2 regions of the Amycolatopsis sp. WAC 01416 genome follow, and region 1 is predicted to be linked to the other one. Evidence: riboswitches for the same ligand, from Rfam matches in the RefSeq annotation. Region 1 holds a riboswitch; the other holds the start of a gene.
What was found. Region 1 has a riboswitch for cobalamin ahead of metE (5-methyltetrahydropteroyltriglutamate--homocysteine S-methyltransferase). Riboswitches for the same ligand answer to the same signal wherever they lie in the genome.
Positions count from the first base shown of each region.

Region 2: it holds a riboswitch for cobalamin, as region 1 does, so the genes downstream of both, DL990_RS25685 (hypothetical protein) here and metE (5-methyltetrahydropteroyltriglutamate--homocysteine S-methyltransferase) in region 1, are expected to answer to the same signal.

Region 1 is NZ_QHHX01000003.1:384,572-392,071, reverse strand. It holds gene DL990_RS11695 (ribonucleoside-diphosphate reductase subunit alpha) at 1-891, shown strand, start outside; gene DL990_RS11690 (ribonucleotide-diphosphate reductase subunit beta) at 970-2,046, shown strand; gene DL990_RS11685 (ketopantoate reductase family protein) at 2,107-3,057, opposite strand; gene DL990_RS11680 (TetR/AcrR family transcriptional regulator) at 3,148-3,720, shown strand; cobalamin riboswitch at 3,732-3,955, shown strand; gene metE (5-methyltetrahydropteroyltriglutamate--homocysteine S-methyltransferase) at 4,054-6,327, shown strand; gene DL990_RS11670 (cytochrome P450) at 6,589-7,500, shown strand, end outside.
Region 2 is NZ_QHHX01000007.1:386,208-393,707, forward strand. It holds gene DL990_RS25670 (LuxR family transcriptional regulator) at 1-30, shown strand, start outside; gene DL990_RS25675 (LLM class F420-dependent oxidoreductase) at 77-904, shown strand; gene DL990_RS25680 (prenyltransferase/squalene oxidase repeat-containing protein) at 1,000-2,004, opposite strand; cobalamin riboswitch at 2,137-2,280, shown strand; gene DL990_RS25685 (hypothetical protein) at 2,347-4,791, shown strand; gene DL990_RS25690 (flagellar hook-length control protein FliK) at 4,788-5,366, shown strand; gene DL990_RS25695 (ABC transporter substrate-binding protein) at 5,363-6,295, shown strand; gene DL990_RS25700 (energy-coupling factor transporter transmembrane component T) at 6,295-7,407, shown strand; gene DL990_RS25705 (ABC transporter ATP-binding protein) at 7,404-7,500, shown strand, end outside.

The DNA of each region.
Region 1 (7,500 bases):
AAGGGAATCCTGCCGATCGACTCGATGCAGCTGCTGATCGACGCGCGGCAGGGCGACGCGCTCGACGTCGACACCTCGTCCACTTTGGACTGGGCGCCGCTGCGCGAGCGGGTCAAGACCGTCGGTATGCGCAACTCCAACGTGATGGCGATCGCGCCGACCGCGACGATCTCCAACATCTGCGGGGTCGGCCAGTCGATCGAACCGCTGTTCCAGAACCTGTTCGTCAAGTCGAACATGTCCGGTGACTTCACCGTGGTGAACCCGCACCTGGTCCGCTCGCTCAAGGAGCGCGGGCTGTGGGACGAGGTCATGGTCTCGGACCTGAAGTACTTCGACGGCAGCCTCGGCCAGATCGACCGCGTGCCGGACGACCTGAAGGCGTTGTACGCCACCGCGTTCGAGATCGAGTCCAAGTGGCTGGTGGACGCCGGTTCGCGTCGTCAGAAGTGGATCGACCAGGCGCAGTCGCTGAACCTGTACATCGCGGCGCCCAGCGGCCGCAAGCTCGACGAGCTGTACCGCTACGCCTGGCACAAGGGCCTCAAGACCACGTACTACCTGCGGGCGCGGTCCGCGACGCACGTGGAGAAGAGCACCCTGCGCGGCACCGACGGCAAGCTGAACGCGGTCTCGGCCACCCCGGCCCCGGCCACACCATCGGCACCCAAGCCCGCTGCCCCGGCTCCCGCCGCTTCGTCCGCCCCGTCGGCTTCCGCCGCGGTCTCGCCGTCGCCCGCCGCCGCGGTCCCGGCCGTCCCGGTGACCGCCCCTGCCCCGGCCGCCAAGCCGGAGCCGAAGGAGCTGCCGCAGGTCTCGGACGTCGACTTCGTCGCCACCGACGGTGCCGCCTGCCGGATCGACGACCCCGACTGCGAAGCCTGCCAGTGACCGCCCGGTCGTGAGTGGCGATTCGTGTTCTGACCCGAATCGCCACTCACGACCCCCCAACTCTCAAAGTGAGCCTCCATGACCACCTTTGACCCCGCCACCGACGCCACCGGGCTCGGTGAGATCGAAGTCGGCGCCGCCCGGATCAACGTCGACGACAAGCGGATGATCAACGCCCGCGCCGACGTCAACCAGCTGCTGCCGATGAAGTACACCTGGGCGTGGGAGAAGTACCTCGCCGGCTGCAACAACCACTGGATGCCGACCGAGGTCGCCATGCAGGCCGACATCGCGCTGTGGAAGTCGCCCGACGGCCTCACCGAGGACGAGCGCACCATGCTCAAGCGCAACCTCGGGTTCTTCGCCACCGCGGAATCGCTGGTGGCCAACAACATCGTGCTCGCGGTGTACCGGCAGATCACCAACCCCGAATGCCGCCAGTACCTGCTGCGCCAGGCGTTCGAGGAGGCCGTGCACACGCACACCTTCCAGTACATCTGCGAGAGCCTCGGCCTGGTCGAGGGCGAGCTGTTCAACATGTACCGCGAGGTCCCGTCCATCTCGGAGAAGGACGCGTGGGCGCTGAAGTACACGCAGAACCTCGAGAACCCGGACTTCGAGACCGGCACCCCCGAGGCCGACCAGAACTTCCTTCGTGACCTGGTCGCGTTCTACGTGATCTTCGAGGGCATGTGGTTCTACACCGGCTTCGCGCAGATCCTCTCGCTCGGCCGCCGGAACAAGATGATCGGCATCGCCGAGCAGTACCAGTACATCCTGCGCGACGAGTCGATCCACCTGAACTTCGGCATCGACTGCATCAACCAGATCAAGATCGAGAACCCGCACCTGTGGACCGAGGAGTTCCAGGCCGAGATCCGCGGCATGCTGACCGAGGCGTGCGAACTCGAGGTCGCCTACGCCCGCGACACCATGCCGCGCGGCATGCTCGGGCTCTCGGCGGAACTGATCGAGCAGTACATGCACTTCATCACCGACCGTCGCGCGCAGCAGATCGGCCTCGCGCCCATCTTCGGCGAGACGGAGAACCCGTTCCCGTGGATGTCGGAGGCGATGGATCTCAAGAAGGAGAAGAACTTCTTCGAGACCCGCGTCATCGAGTACCAGTCCGGTGGCGCCCTCGACTGGGACTGATCGCCTGAACTGACGAAAAGGCCTGCTCGGCGCACTCGCGTCGGGTGGGCCTTTCGTCGTTCAGGCGCGGGCGAAGTACGGTTCCACCGCTTCCAAGCGCGGCACCGGGACGCCCAGCCGCCGCGCTTCGGCCAGGGTGTCCCGGCAGACCTCACGCGGCTCCTCGGCGTCGAGGTCGGAGTGCGCCGTGACGCTCACGCGCGCCGGTGCGAAATGAGCGGTCAGCCAGGCGAGAACGGGGGCCGTCAGCCAGGTGGGCGCCCGGAACAGCAGCACACCGACCCGGTGACGACGCAGGTCGAGGCCGCGCGCCTCGAGAAGCGGCAGCAGTTCGCGGCCGGTCAGCAGCCCCTCGCGCAGGGCGCCCGTCGACCCGGCCAGCTCGGACAGCGACCCCAGCCGCAGGCCCTGCGAGAGCAGCCCGGCGTCGGACACGAAATGGACCCACAGCCAGCCGCGGAAGTCGGGTCGCTCCTTGATCCGGAGCCCGGCCTCGCGAAACGCCTGGCGCACGGCCCGCTCCCGCTCGGTCGGGGGCCGGCCGAGAGTGCCGAAGACGACCGACGGCAGCAGCATCCCGCGAAGCACGCCGTTCGCGTCGAACCCGCCACCGGCCTGGGGGAAGCCCCAGGCGATCCGGTCGAGGGGAAGTGGGCCGATCGCGGCCGTCGGCTCGGTCCAGATGTTGCCGAAGACCAGCACCGTGGCCTGGCCGACGCGCGGGGACAGGAAGGCCGTCGCCTCCGGGAGGCGGTGGTGCGCCACGCTGAGCACGATCAGGTCGAAGTCGTGGTCCGGCTCCAGAGTCTCGCGGAGGTGCACCGGCCACTTCTCGACGACGCGCTGCCCCCACACCCGGCGCCGCGTATCGAGCAGGTCGAGGTCCACCGTGGCCCCGTACGTCGCCGCGCGGCCCGGCCGGACGTAGAACTCGACTTCGTGTCCCGCCTTCTGCAGGACCCGGCCGTAGACGGTGGCGATCACGCCTCGGCCGAACATGAGGATCTTCAAGCGGCACCTCGGGGGGTAAGATCGAAGTGGAGGTTATCTCCACTTTCAAAAATATGGAGATGATCTCCACTTGTCAACGCGAGGGAGCGCATGACCGCCGACAAGCCGCTGCGGGCCGACGCCCGGCGCAAGCGCGAGGCCCTGCTCGCCAAGGCCCGGGAGGTCTTCGACGCCGGAGAGTTCTTCGACCTGCGTTTCGATGACTTCGCCAGCCTGGCCGGCGTCGGCACCGGCACGCTTTACCGCCACTTCCCCACCAGGGAGGCGCTGGCCGAGGCGGTCTACCACGGGGAAGTCGCCGCGCTGTGCGACCGTGCCCGACGGCTACAGGCCACGCTGCCCGCGGCTGAGGCGTTGGCGACCTTCCTCCGCGACATGGTCGGCCACATCGGTGCCCATGCGGGCCTGGCACGGACGCTGGCCACCCTCATGGCCGATCGTTCGGGTGCCCTCGCCGAAGGCGGCCAAGCGCTGGAGCAGGCCGTCACCGCACTGGTCGCCGCCGCCGTGCGGGACGGCGCCGTTCGCGACGACGTGGGCGCCGGCGCCGTGATGATGGCACTGCACGGCATCGGCGCGGCCCATGACCGCCCCGAGTGGCGGACCGAGGCCGACGATGTCATCACCCTCGTGCTGGACGGGCTGCGCCGCCCACAGCCATAGCGCACCTGGGTACTCTCCAAGGTGCTACTGGTTCGCCCGGCTTCCCAGGCCGGTCGAGGTAACAGGGAACCCGGTGTGAATCCGGGACTGCCCCGCAGCGGTATGTGGGAACGAAAGCCGTCACCGTGCGAGACACGGTAAAGCACTGGGACATGGCGCCCCGGGAAGCGACGGCCGGTAGGAGCGAGCGAGTCGCCCACGAGTCCGAAGACCTGCCTGTGGTACGCGCGCCGACGGCGTGCGTGAGTCCGGGCCTCGTGGGATGGGCACGACCGAACGGCGGTCACTCCTGCGCGCTCCGGGCTCTCACGACAAGCTCGCGAGGAGAGAGCTGTGACCGAAATCGGCACGACTGTGCTGGGCTACCCCCGGATCGGACCGGACAGGGAACTCAAGCGTTCACTCGAACGCTATTGGGCGGGCAAGATCGACGAGGCCGAACTGCTGGGCACCGGCCGCGCACTGCGCACCCGGGCCTGGCGGGAGCTCAAGGACGCGGGGCTGGATTCCGTCCCCTCCAACACGTTCTCCCACTACGACCAGGTGCTCGACACCGCCGAGCTGTTCGGAGCGCTGCCGGAGCGCTTCACGACGCTCGGTCTTTCGCCGCTCGATACCTACTTCGCCGCCGCGCGCGGGGTGCAGGACGCGCCGGCGCTGGAGATGACGAAGTGGTTCGACACGAACTACCACTACATCGTCCCCGAACTCGGCCCGGAGACGTCGTTCTCGCTCTCCGGCACCAAACCGCTCGACGAGTACCGCGAGGCACGCGCGATCGGTGTCGAGACGCGGCCGGTGCTGGTGGGCCCGGTGACGTTCCTGCTGCTCGCGAAGGCGAGCGAGACCGCCCCGGAGGGCTTCCGTCCGCTGGATCTGCTCGACGACCTCCTCGACGGCTACGTCGAGCTGCTAAGGCGCCTGCATGACGAAGGCGTCGAGTGGGTCCAGTTCGACGAGCCCGCCTTCGCCGCGGACCGCGACGAGCGGGAGCTCAACGCGCTCATCCGCGCCTACCACCGGCTGGCGAAGGTGACCGCGCGGCCGAAGATCCTGGTCGCCGGGTACTTCGGCGGTCTCGGCCGCGGCCTCGGCGTGCTCGCACGCTCCCCGATCGACGCGATCGCCGTCGACCTCGTCACCGATGAGTCCTTTGTGGACGCGGTCGCGGCCGAACCCGCCTTGCGGGACAAGGAGGTTCTGGCCGGTGTCGTCGACGGGCGCAACGTCTGGCGCACCGACCCCGCCCGCGCGCTCGGCCGGGCGGCGACGTTGCTCGGCACCGCCAGGTCGGTCAGCGTGTCGACGTCCTGCTCGCTGCTGCACGTGCCCTACGACGTCGAGCGTGAGGACGGGCTCCATCCGCGGCTGAAGGGCTGGCTGGCGTTCGCGAAGCAGAAGGTCGACGAGGTCGTCCTGCTCGGGCGAGCGTTGAAGGAAGACGGCGTCGACCTCTCCGCCGCTCGTGCCGCGGCCGCGGATCGCGCGACGGCGGCCGACCTGGCCGACGCCGGGGTGCGTGCCCGGCTGGAGGCGCTGCGGCCGGAAGACACCGTCCGCTCCCCCTACGCCCGGCGCGCGGCGGCGCAGCAGGCCGCACTGGAGCTGCCGCCCTTGCCGAGCACCACGATCGGCTCGTTCCCGCAGACCACCGACGTCCGCAAGGCGCGGGCCGCGCACAAGGCGGGCTCGCTGGACGACGCGGGCTACGAGGTCGCGATGAAGGCCGAGATCGAGCGTGTCATCCGGCTGCAGGAGGAGATCGGGCTGGACGTGCTGGTGCACGGCGAACCCGAGCGCAACGACATGGTGCAGTACTTCGCCGAGCGGCTGGCCGGGTTCGCGGCCACCGACTTCGGCTGGGTGCAGTCCTACGGTTCACGATGTGTCCGGCCGCCGATCCTGTACGGCGACGTCTCACGTCCGGAGCCGATGACCGTCGAGTGGGCACGCTACGCGCAGAGCCTGACCGGCAAGCCCGTCAAGGGGATGCTGACCGGTCCGGTGACGATCCTGGCGTGGTCGTTCGTCCGCGACGATCAACCGCTGGGCGAGACCGCCCGTCAGGTGGCGCTGGCCATCCGCGACGAGGTGCACGACCTGCGGAAGGCGGGCATCCGCGTCATCCAGGTGGATGAGCCGGCGCTGCGCGAACTGCTCCCGCTGCGCGCGGCGGCGCATGAGGCGTACTTCGCGTGGGCGGTTTCGTCGTTCCGGCTCGCGACGTCCGGGATCGACGACGCGACACAGATCCACACGCATATGTGCTACTCGGAGTTCGGCGACGTGGTGAAGGCGATCGACGCGCTCGACGCCGACGTCACCAGCATCGAGGCCGCGCGGTCCAAGATGGAGGTCGTCACCGACCTCGGCGCGGCGGGCTTCGGCCGCGGCGTCGGGCCGGGCGTGTACGACATCCACTCGCCGCGCGTCCCCGGTGTCGACGAGGTCAGCGGGCTGTTGCGGACCGCCGTCGGTGCCGTGCCCGCCGAGCGGATCTGGGTCAATCCGGACTGCGGCCTGAAGACGCGCGGGTACGCCGAGGTCGAGCCCGCCCTGCGGAACCTCGTCACCGCGGCCCACACGGTCCGCGCCGAGCTCTCCTGACGTTCCGTGAAGGCCTCCTTGAGGGACTCTGGGTTCCTCAAGGAGGCCTTCACGGACTCGGCAATCGCCTGGCCTGGCGCGTGGTCGAGGGCCGGGGGTCAAGCATGATCGATGAGCTCACCAAGCGTGGAGGATTCGGGACGGTGAACGTCCCGAATCCTCCACACTCACCCCACACGGCCTTCCGCCGAGGTATTGTCAGGACGTCAATAAGGGTGCGATGGTGGGGCGGCAGCCGATCTCAGCGGGGAGATGGTCACCATGGCGAACGCCGTCGAAAAGGTCACCGGGGCACTGCGCGAGCGGGTCCCGCCGCTCACGTCGATCCCCTTGCCGCGTTCGGTCGACCAGCGCTGGCTCGGCGCGACCTGGCCGGTCCGCGAACTCGCGCCCGCCCCGCCGGGCCTCAAACCCGTCCTCGGCGACGAAGGTCCGCCGGTCATCGGGCACGCGCTGGACTTCATGCGCTTCGGCATCGAGTTCGGCCTCAAACGCTACGAGACCTACGGCCCGGTGTCGTGGATGGGCGCGTTCGGCCGCCGCATCGTCGCGCTCTCCGGCCCGGAGGCCACGCAGATCGCGTTGGTGAACAAGGACAAGGCCTTCTCCCAGGAGGGCTGGAAGTTCTTCATCGAGCAGTTCTTCGACCGCGGCCTGATGCTGCTCGACTTCGGGGAGCATCACCTCCACCGCCGCATCATGCAGGCGGCGTTCACCCGGCAACGGCTCACCGGCTACGTCGACCAGATGGGCCCGGCCCTGCGCGAGGGCATCGCCGCGTGGGCGGACCGGCCGAACCCGCGGATCTACTGGTCCCTCAAGCAACTCACGCTCGACGTCGCGACGCGGGTGTTCATGGGCATGCGGTCCGGCGACGACGCGGCCGCGATCAACCGCGCGTTCGTGAATTCCGTGCGCGCGGGCACGGCCATCGTGCGCTTTCCCGTTCCCGGCGGCCGCTGGGCGGCGGGCTTGCACGGCCGCAAGGTCCTCGAACGCTACTTCTCGGCGAATCTGCCCGCGAAACGGGCGAGCGACGGCGATGACCTCTTCACCGCCTTGTGCCACGCCACCACCGAAGACGGTGACCGTTTCACCGACTCCGACGTCGTCAACCACATGATCTTCCTGATGATGGCCGCGCACGACACGTCGACCATCACCAGCGCGGCG
Region 2 (7,500 bases), on a different contig from region 1:
CTCGCGCGCCGCGTCGCCGCCGGGGAGTGACGGGCCCGGCGGAATACTCACCCCGGTCCTGGAGTCGTAGCCGAGTATGGACTTCGGTATCGCGACTTCAGTGACCGACGAAGGAATCCGGCCGCACGTACTGGCCGCGGCGTTGGAGGAGAAGGGCTTCGCCTCCCTCTACCTCCCCGAACACTCTCACATCCCGGTCAGCCGGGAGAGTCCGTACCCCGGCGGTGAGCTGCCGCGGGGGGCCCTCCGCAATCTCGACCCGTTCGTGGCGCTGGCCGCCGCCGCGACCGTCACCTCGACCCTCCGCCTCGGCACCGCGGTCGCCCTGATGATCCAGCGAGATGTGCTCTATACGGCCAAGGAGATCGCCAGCCTTGACCTGCTTTCCAACGGACGGGTGATCTTCGGCGTGGGAGCGGGCTGGAACATCGAGGAGATGCGTAACCATGGCGTCGAGCCGCGGACACGGGGCGCGCTGCTGACCGAACAACTCCAGGCGCTCAAGGAGATCTGGACCAGGGACGAAGCGGAGTTCCACGGAAAGCACATCGACTTCGACCCGGTCTACTCCTGGCCGAAACCGGTGCGGAAACCGCATCCGCCGATCTACGTCGCGGGCCAGGGGCCTGCGGGCCTCAAACGGCTCGCCGAGCACGCCGACGGTTGGCTGCCGCATTTCGTGACACCGCCGGAGGAATTGCGCCGGGTCCGGTCTTGGCTCGCCGACCAGGGCCGCGAGGACGTCCGGATCAGTGTGTTCGGTGCTCCGGCCGATCCCGGGCTGCTGCGACGCCTCGCCGCCGCTGGGGCCGACGAGGTCTCGCTCACCCTGCCGACGTTGCCCGAAGCCGAAACCCTGGAGCGTCTCGACGAGTTGGCCAAGACCATCGAGCCGCTCCGCTGACCGGACCTGCCCTCAGAGCCGTAACTCGCGTGATTGGAGCCGTAACACTTGAGTTACGCCTCTGATCACGCGAGTTACGTCTCTGGTCACGTGAGTTACGGGCAGGCGAGGACCGGGGCCTGCGGACGGCCGCCGCCGTGCAGGTCGCTCAGCGGAACCCTGGCCAGGCCGAGGATCGCCTGCGCGGTCGCGCGCGGGGCGGTCGACGGGTTCAGGCCCGTGGCGTCGTAGGCGATCGCGCCGCGGTCGGCCTCGGTGCCGGCGCAGCCGGTCTGCAGCGACCGCAAGAATTCCCGCGCCTTGACCGCGGCGGCGGGACGGTGCCCGGCCAGTGCCTGCGCGGCGAGTCCGGTGCTGTTGGCGTTCGGCGCGTTGGTGGCGAAACCGAAACCGCCGTTCGGGTGCTGCTTGGTGACCAGCCAGGAGGTGCCCTCGCCGGCGTTGACCGGGTCACCGGTGGCGCGCAAGGCCTGCACGACCGTCGCGGTCGCGTCGACGTCGCTCGTGCACGTCGCTTCGCCGAAGCTCAGGGGGAAACCGCCGTCGGGGCACTGGGTGCCCGCGAGGAACGTCACGGCCCGCTCCGGGACGTCGCCGGTGCGGTCCAGCGCCAGCAGTGCGAGCGACTGCGAAAGAGCGTTGGAGTAGTCGCCGTATTCGGAGCGGTCGGAGAACCGGCCGGACGGCGTGAGCGACGAAAGCAGGCCCGCCTTCAGATCGACGCCGCCGAACGACGCCGGGTTCTTGCCGCGAACCTGCGCGGCGAGCAGCAGTTTCGCGTGCGCGCCCGCGTACGCCTCGGTGCCGCTGCCGACGTAGCCCGTGGTGATCTCCGGTTTCGCCAGCCAGGCGATCGCGTTGCCCGCGTTCGTGTCCGACACCCCGGCCGCGGCGAACGCGAAGATCGCGTCGATCGTCGAACCCTGATCGGGAAACTTCTGGCCGCCGAAGTCGGCCTCGAACCTTTCCCCGTCGGCCATCTGCCTCGCGAGCCAGCCCGCGGCGGCGTCCGCCTTGTCGTGGGTGGCCGCGGCCGCCGGCGGAGCGGCGACCAGCCCGATGCCGCACACCATGGCGACAGCGAAAAGCAAACGTCTCATGAGAACCCTTCCCCCAACGACCGCGATGAACGACCCGAAGAGTCCCACCCCGGCCGAGCGTCCGGGTACCGCCGGGCGCGAAGAGCCGATGTGATCCTGGCAACCGACCTGGTCAGCGGTGCCTGCCGGAAGTGATCGGGTGTTAACCTCGATCGGCTCGACAACTGCACACCGCCGCCCGTGACGGGGAAGCCGGTCGAAATCCGGCGCTGTCGCGCAACCGTGGGCCCTTCACCAGGGCGAGCCGGGATACCGAACGGGCGGATGAACGAACCACTGTCGCGATAAACAGGGGTGACCGCGGCGTCCGCGCTGTCCTCCGTCATGCCGCTAGGAGGAGTCATGCGCCGCCGGTACCTCGCCGCAGTGGCGTTCGCCGTCAGTGTCGGCGTGGTCGCCGCACTGCTCACCGGGACGGCCGCCGCCGCGAACGATCCCGGCGCGGCGAAGGCGAATTCCCGCTGGCTCGCGACGAAGCTGAAGCCGGACGGCACGCTCGAAAACCCCAACGGGGGCGCACTACCCGACCACGGCCTGATGCTCGACGTGCTCTTCGCGCTGTACGCGTCGGGCGACGGCGCCAAGGCCGAGCCGATCATGAAGTTCCTCGACGACGAAGGCCACGCCACCGACTACTTCACCTGGGACGGACTGGTTCCCGGTGCCGGGTACGACAAGGTCATCGTCGGGGGCTCGCTCGCCAAGACGCTGGTCGCCGCCGAGGTTTCCGGCAGGGACCCGCGAAACGTCGACGGGTACGACCTGGTCGCCGAGACCCATGGCGCGATCATGCGCAAGGGCCCCGACAAGGGCCGGATCAGCGACTACTCCAAGGATCCGGACCTCGCCGGCGCGGTGAACAACGACGCGAACTCGTTCGGGCAGGCGCTCGGCGTCGTCGGGCTCGCCGCGGCGGGGGAGAACGACCGGATCGCCATCGACAGGTTGCTGGCCCAGCAATGTTCCGAGGGCTACTTCCGCCTCGTGTTCGAATACATTCCGACGAAGGAGACCGGCGACCACGTCACCCCGGACGGCCGCAAGGTATCGACCTGCGACGAAGGCAAGCCGCTCGACCTTTCCCCGACCGACGGCGACGCCACCGGCCTCGCGCTCTCGGCGCTGCTGGCCGCGCGGAAGGCGGGCGCGACCGGACTCGACGCCCCGATCGCCAAGACCGTCTCGTGGCTCAAGGCGAACCAGGCTTCCGGTGGCGGCTGGGGCGGTGGCGTCAGCACCGAGGCACCGAACACCAACAGCACCGGCATGATCGTCCAGGCGCTCGCCGACGCGGGCGGCGCCGAGGCGGCGGTGGACAAGGGGGTGCGGTACCTCAAATCCGCGCAGGCGAACGCCGCCGACTCCGGCACCAAGCTCGCGGGTGAACTCGGCGCGATCGCCTACAACCCGGCTTCCTACGAGGCCGCGCGAGCGTCCGGCATCAGCGGGGTCGACACCTGGATCCGCGCGGGTGCCCAGGCTTCGCTCGGGTTGTCGCAGGTCGGCTTCTACGCGCTCGCGAAGGGCGAAGCTCAGCCGCCGACCAGCGGCACACCGGCTCCCACGACGACCACCGTCATCACGAAGCCGGTGACGCCGCCGCCCAAACCCGGAAAGGCCGGCGCGTCCACCGGCGTCCGGGTGCGGACATCGACGGCGATCGCCACTCCGGACACGGCGACACCGGCCGCCCGCCTCGGCGCCTACCTGGCGAACCGGCTCACCGACGGTGACCACGTCGAGGTGACCGAGGACGGCAGGACCTACGTCGACTACGACGCCACCGCCGACGTGGTGCTGGCCCTGCGAGCGCTCGACCAGCAGCCGGACTCGGTCGCCCGCGCGTCGCAGTTCCTGGTGAAGCCGGAAGCCGTACAGGCTTATGCCCACGGCGCGCCGTACGAGCAGGGCGAGGCGTCGTATGCCGGACCGCTCGCGAAACTCGTGCTCGTCGCCGAATTCGCCAAGGCGGATGTCGCCGGGCGGTTGCGCGCCGATCTGGTGAAACTGCGCGGCGCCGGCGGCGAGTTCACCGACACCGGATCGTTCGCCGACGCCGACGAGACCGTGGAGCGGCACGCGTGGGCGGTGCTCGCCACCGCCGCCGACCCCGGTCCGGCGGTCGAACTGCTCCTTTCGCGCCAGTGCGCCGACGGAACCTTCCCGAAGCACCTTGACACCGTGGAGTGCGGTTCCGGTGACCTCGCCGCGACCGCCGCCGCGGTCACCGCGCTGGCCGCCCGTCCGCACACCGACGCCGCGCCTCCGACCAGGCGCCCGGACGGCTGGAGCGAGCGGCGCGTGTCGGCGTTCGTCTCCGCGGTGGGCGCGCTCGGCGTCCGGCCGACCGGTGAGGGCGTGGTCACCGGAGAGGGCGGCGAGCCGGACGTCGCGCTCAGCGCCGCCGTCGCCGCCGCGCGGCAGACCGCCGGACTCGACGCGAGCGGAACCGCGCGATCACTGGGCGCACTGGTCCAAGCCGATGGCGGTTTGGCCAAGGGGTCCGCCGGGGAGACCGATTTCCCGACCAGTCTGGCCGCCGCGCAAGGAGTCGCGGGCCGATCGTGGCTGACCGCGGCGGATTCGCCGCTCTCGCCCGCGATCCGGCTGCCGCTGACCGAGGCGAATCCGTCCGGCGCACCGGTACTGGCCGCGGAGCAGTCCGGCTCCCCGCCGTCATGGCTGATCTGGGGGCTGGCCGGGCTGGCCGTCCTGCTGCTGCTCACCGTGATCGCTCTGGTTTTCGTACTTCGCCGTTCCACCAAGAAAAAGGGGGCAACACCATGAAGAGAATGCTGGCCGTGACATCCGTCCTCATCGGACTGATCGGGCTTTCCGCCGCACCCGCGAACGCGGTCGACACCACCAAGGGCTACAACGGGATCTGCACCGGCTCCGACGCGCTCACCGGGGTCACCGTCGTGGTCGACTTCCAGGAACTGGACGGTAACGGCGGGGTGGCCGCGCCGACGATCACCCGCTGCTCGCCCAACGCCGCGCCGGGTACCGCCCGCACGGGCATCAAGGCCTTGCAGGACGCGGGAATCGCGGTCGCCGGCACCGCACGCTGGGGGCTTGCCTTCGTCTGCCGCGTGGAAGGCCGCCCGGCCGCGACGGAGACCCTCCCGCTGTCGACCAACCCCAACTACAAGGAGGCGTGCGTCACCACTCCGCCCACCGGCGCGTACTGGGGTTACTGGCATGCGGACGGTTCCGGCTCGACCTGGACCTACAGCACCTCCGGCGCGGTCAACCGGAACGTGACTCCCGGCGGCTTCGAGGGCTGGTCGTTCTCGCTGAACAAGTCGGCGACGACCAACCCGCCGCCCGCTGTCACGCCGAGGAACCCGGCCATCCCGTGAGGAGGGTTCTTCCCGCGGTGGCGGCGATCTTCCTGATCGCCGCCACGGCACCGTCCGCGCACGCCGTCGACCAGAGCAAGGGATATCCCGGGTTCTGCAAGGACGCCACCGGGGTCACCGTGGTGGTGGACTTCCAGCAGCTCGGCGGCACGGCCATCGTCCGCTGCAATCCCCAGACCACCCGCGGCACCGGACTGGACGCGCTCAAGGGCGCCGGTTTCCAGATCGCCGGGGTGCAGCGCTGGGGCGAGTCGTTCGTCTGCCGGATCGAGAATCGTCCTTCCGCGGCGGAGAACATCCCGGTCAGCGGCCGCGAGACGTACCGGGAGCTGTGCGTCGACACGCCTCCCGCGCAGGCATACTGGTCCTACTGGCACGCCTCGAACAACTGCGCGTGGGACTACAGCCAGTGGGGGCTCAAGAACCGGGACTTCACCCCCGGCGGGTTCGAGGGCTGGTCGTTCTCCTTGAACGCCAACGCTCAGAGCAACCCGGTCCCGCGGGTCTCCGCCGTGCGGCCGGGTACCGAGAGCCAACCGTGCGTGCCGCGCGAAGAGGCCAAGCCGGTCACCGGCGATCCCGGCGAGCGGCACCAGCGGCCGCAGCCGGGGAGCGGTCAGGCCGACGGTCCGCGACCGACGGCCGGTGCGGAGCCGGGCGCGGGGGAAGCCCCCGCCGCGGGGCCGAGTTCCGGCGCGCTCCCGCCGCCGAAGCCGCGTCCGAGCGCGTCGGCGAGGCCGAAGGCGCAGGACCCGTCGTCGAACGTCGCGTTCACCGGTGGTGAGAACGCCGAGGACGTCAACGCGGTGATCGAACGCGAGTCCGGGGCCAGCGACTGGGCACCCTGGGCCGCCGTCGGCGCGGTACTGGCGTTGTGCGTGGCAGGATTCCTGGTGGCACGCAGACGCAAACGCGCACAAGGAGTTTGATGACGTCCTACTTCCTGCCGCGCGACCTGCATCCGGCCGCCTGGTGGGTGTGGGCGCTGGGGCTCGCCGTCGCGGCGACCCGCACGACGAACCCGTGGCTGCTGCTGACCATCGTGGCCGTCGCGGGGTATGTCGTCGTCGCCCGGCGCAGTGAAGCGCCGTGGGCGCTGGCCTTCCGGCTCTACCTGTACCTCGGCGCGTTCATCGTCGTGATCCGCGTGTTCTTCCGCGTCGTGTTCGGCGGCGCCGAGGGTTCCACGATCCTCCTGCGGCTGCCCGAGATCCCGCTGCCGGAATGGGCGGCGGGGATCCGGCTCTTCGGCGACGTGTCCGCGGAATCGTTGCTGGGCGGGCTCTACGACGGGATGCGGCTGGCGGCGATGGTGATCTGCCTCGGCGCGGCCAACGCGCTCGCGAACCCGAAACGGCTGCTCAAGGCGATGCCGCCGGCGTTGTACGAGGTGGGCACGGCGGTGATCGTCGCGCTGTCGGTGTTCCCGCAGCTCGCCGAAAGCGTGTTGCGGGTCCGGCGGGCGCGCAAGCTGCGCGGGGGCTCGGGCAAGAAGAAGGTGAAGGTCCTGCACACCGTCCTCATCCCGGTGCTGGAGGACGCGCTTTCCCGTTCACTGCAGCTCGCCGCGTCGATGGACTCACGCGGCTACGGCCGCGCCGGACTGGTCGAGGCGCGGGCGAGGCTGATCACGGGAACGCTGATGATCGTCGGCCTGATCGGCGTCTGCGTCGGCGTTTACGCCACTTTGGACGGTTCGACGCCCCGATATCTCGCCGCACCGGTGCTTTCGGCGGGACTGGTGATCGGCCTGATCGGGTTCTGGTCGGCGGGCAAACGGGTGCGGCGCACGCGCTACCGGCCGGATCGCTGGCAGCCGCCGGAAATCCTCGTCGCGGTCAGCGGAATCGGGGTCGCGGTGATCCTGTTCGTGACGTCCAGCGTGAACCCGATGAACATGAACCCGTCGTTGATCGACCTGTCCTGGCCGTCGCTTTCGTGGGGGCCGCTGCTTGGAGTCCTGATCGGCGCGCTGCCCGCGTTCCTGACCCCGGCCCCCGAACCTCCCTACGCCGCAGTGGAAAAAGAAGTGCACGCATGATCGAACTGAAGAACGTCTCCTTCACCTATCACGGCCGCTCCGAGCCGGTGCTGGCCGACGTGACACTGTCCATCGGTGAAGGCGAACTCGTGC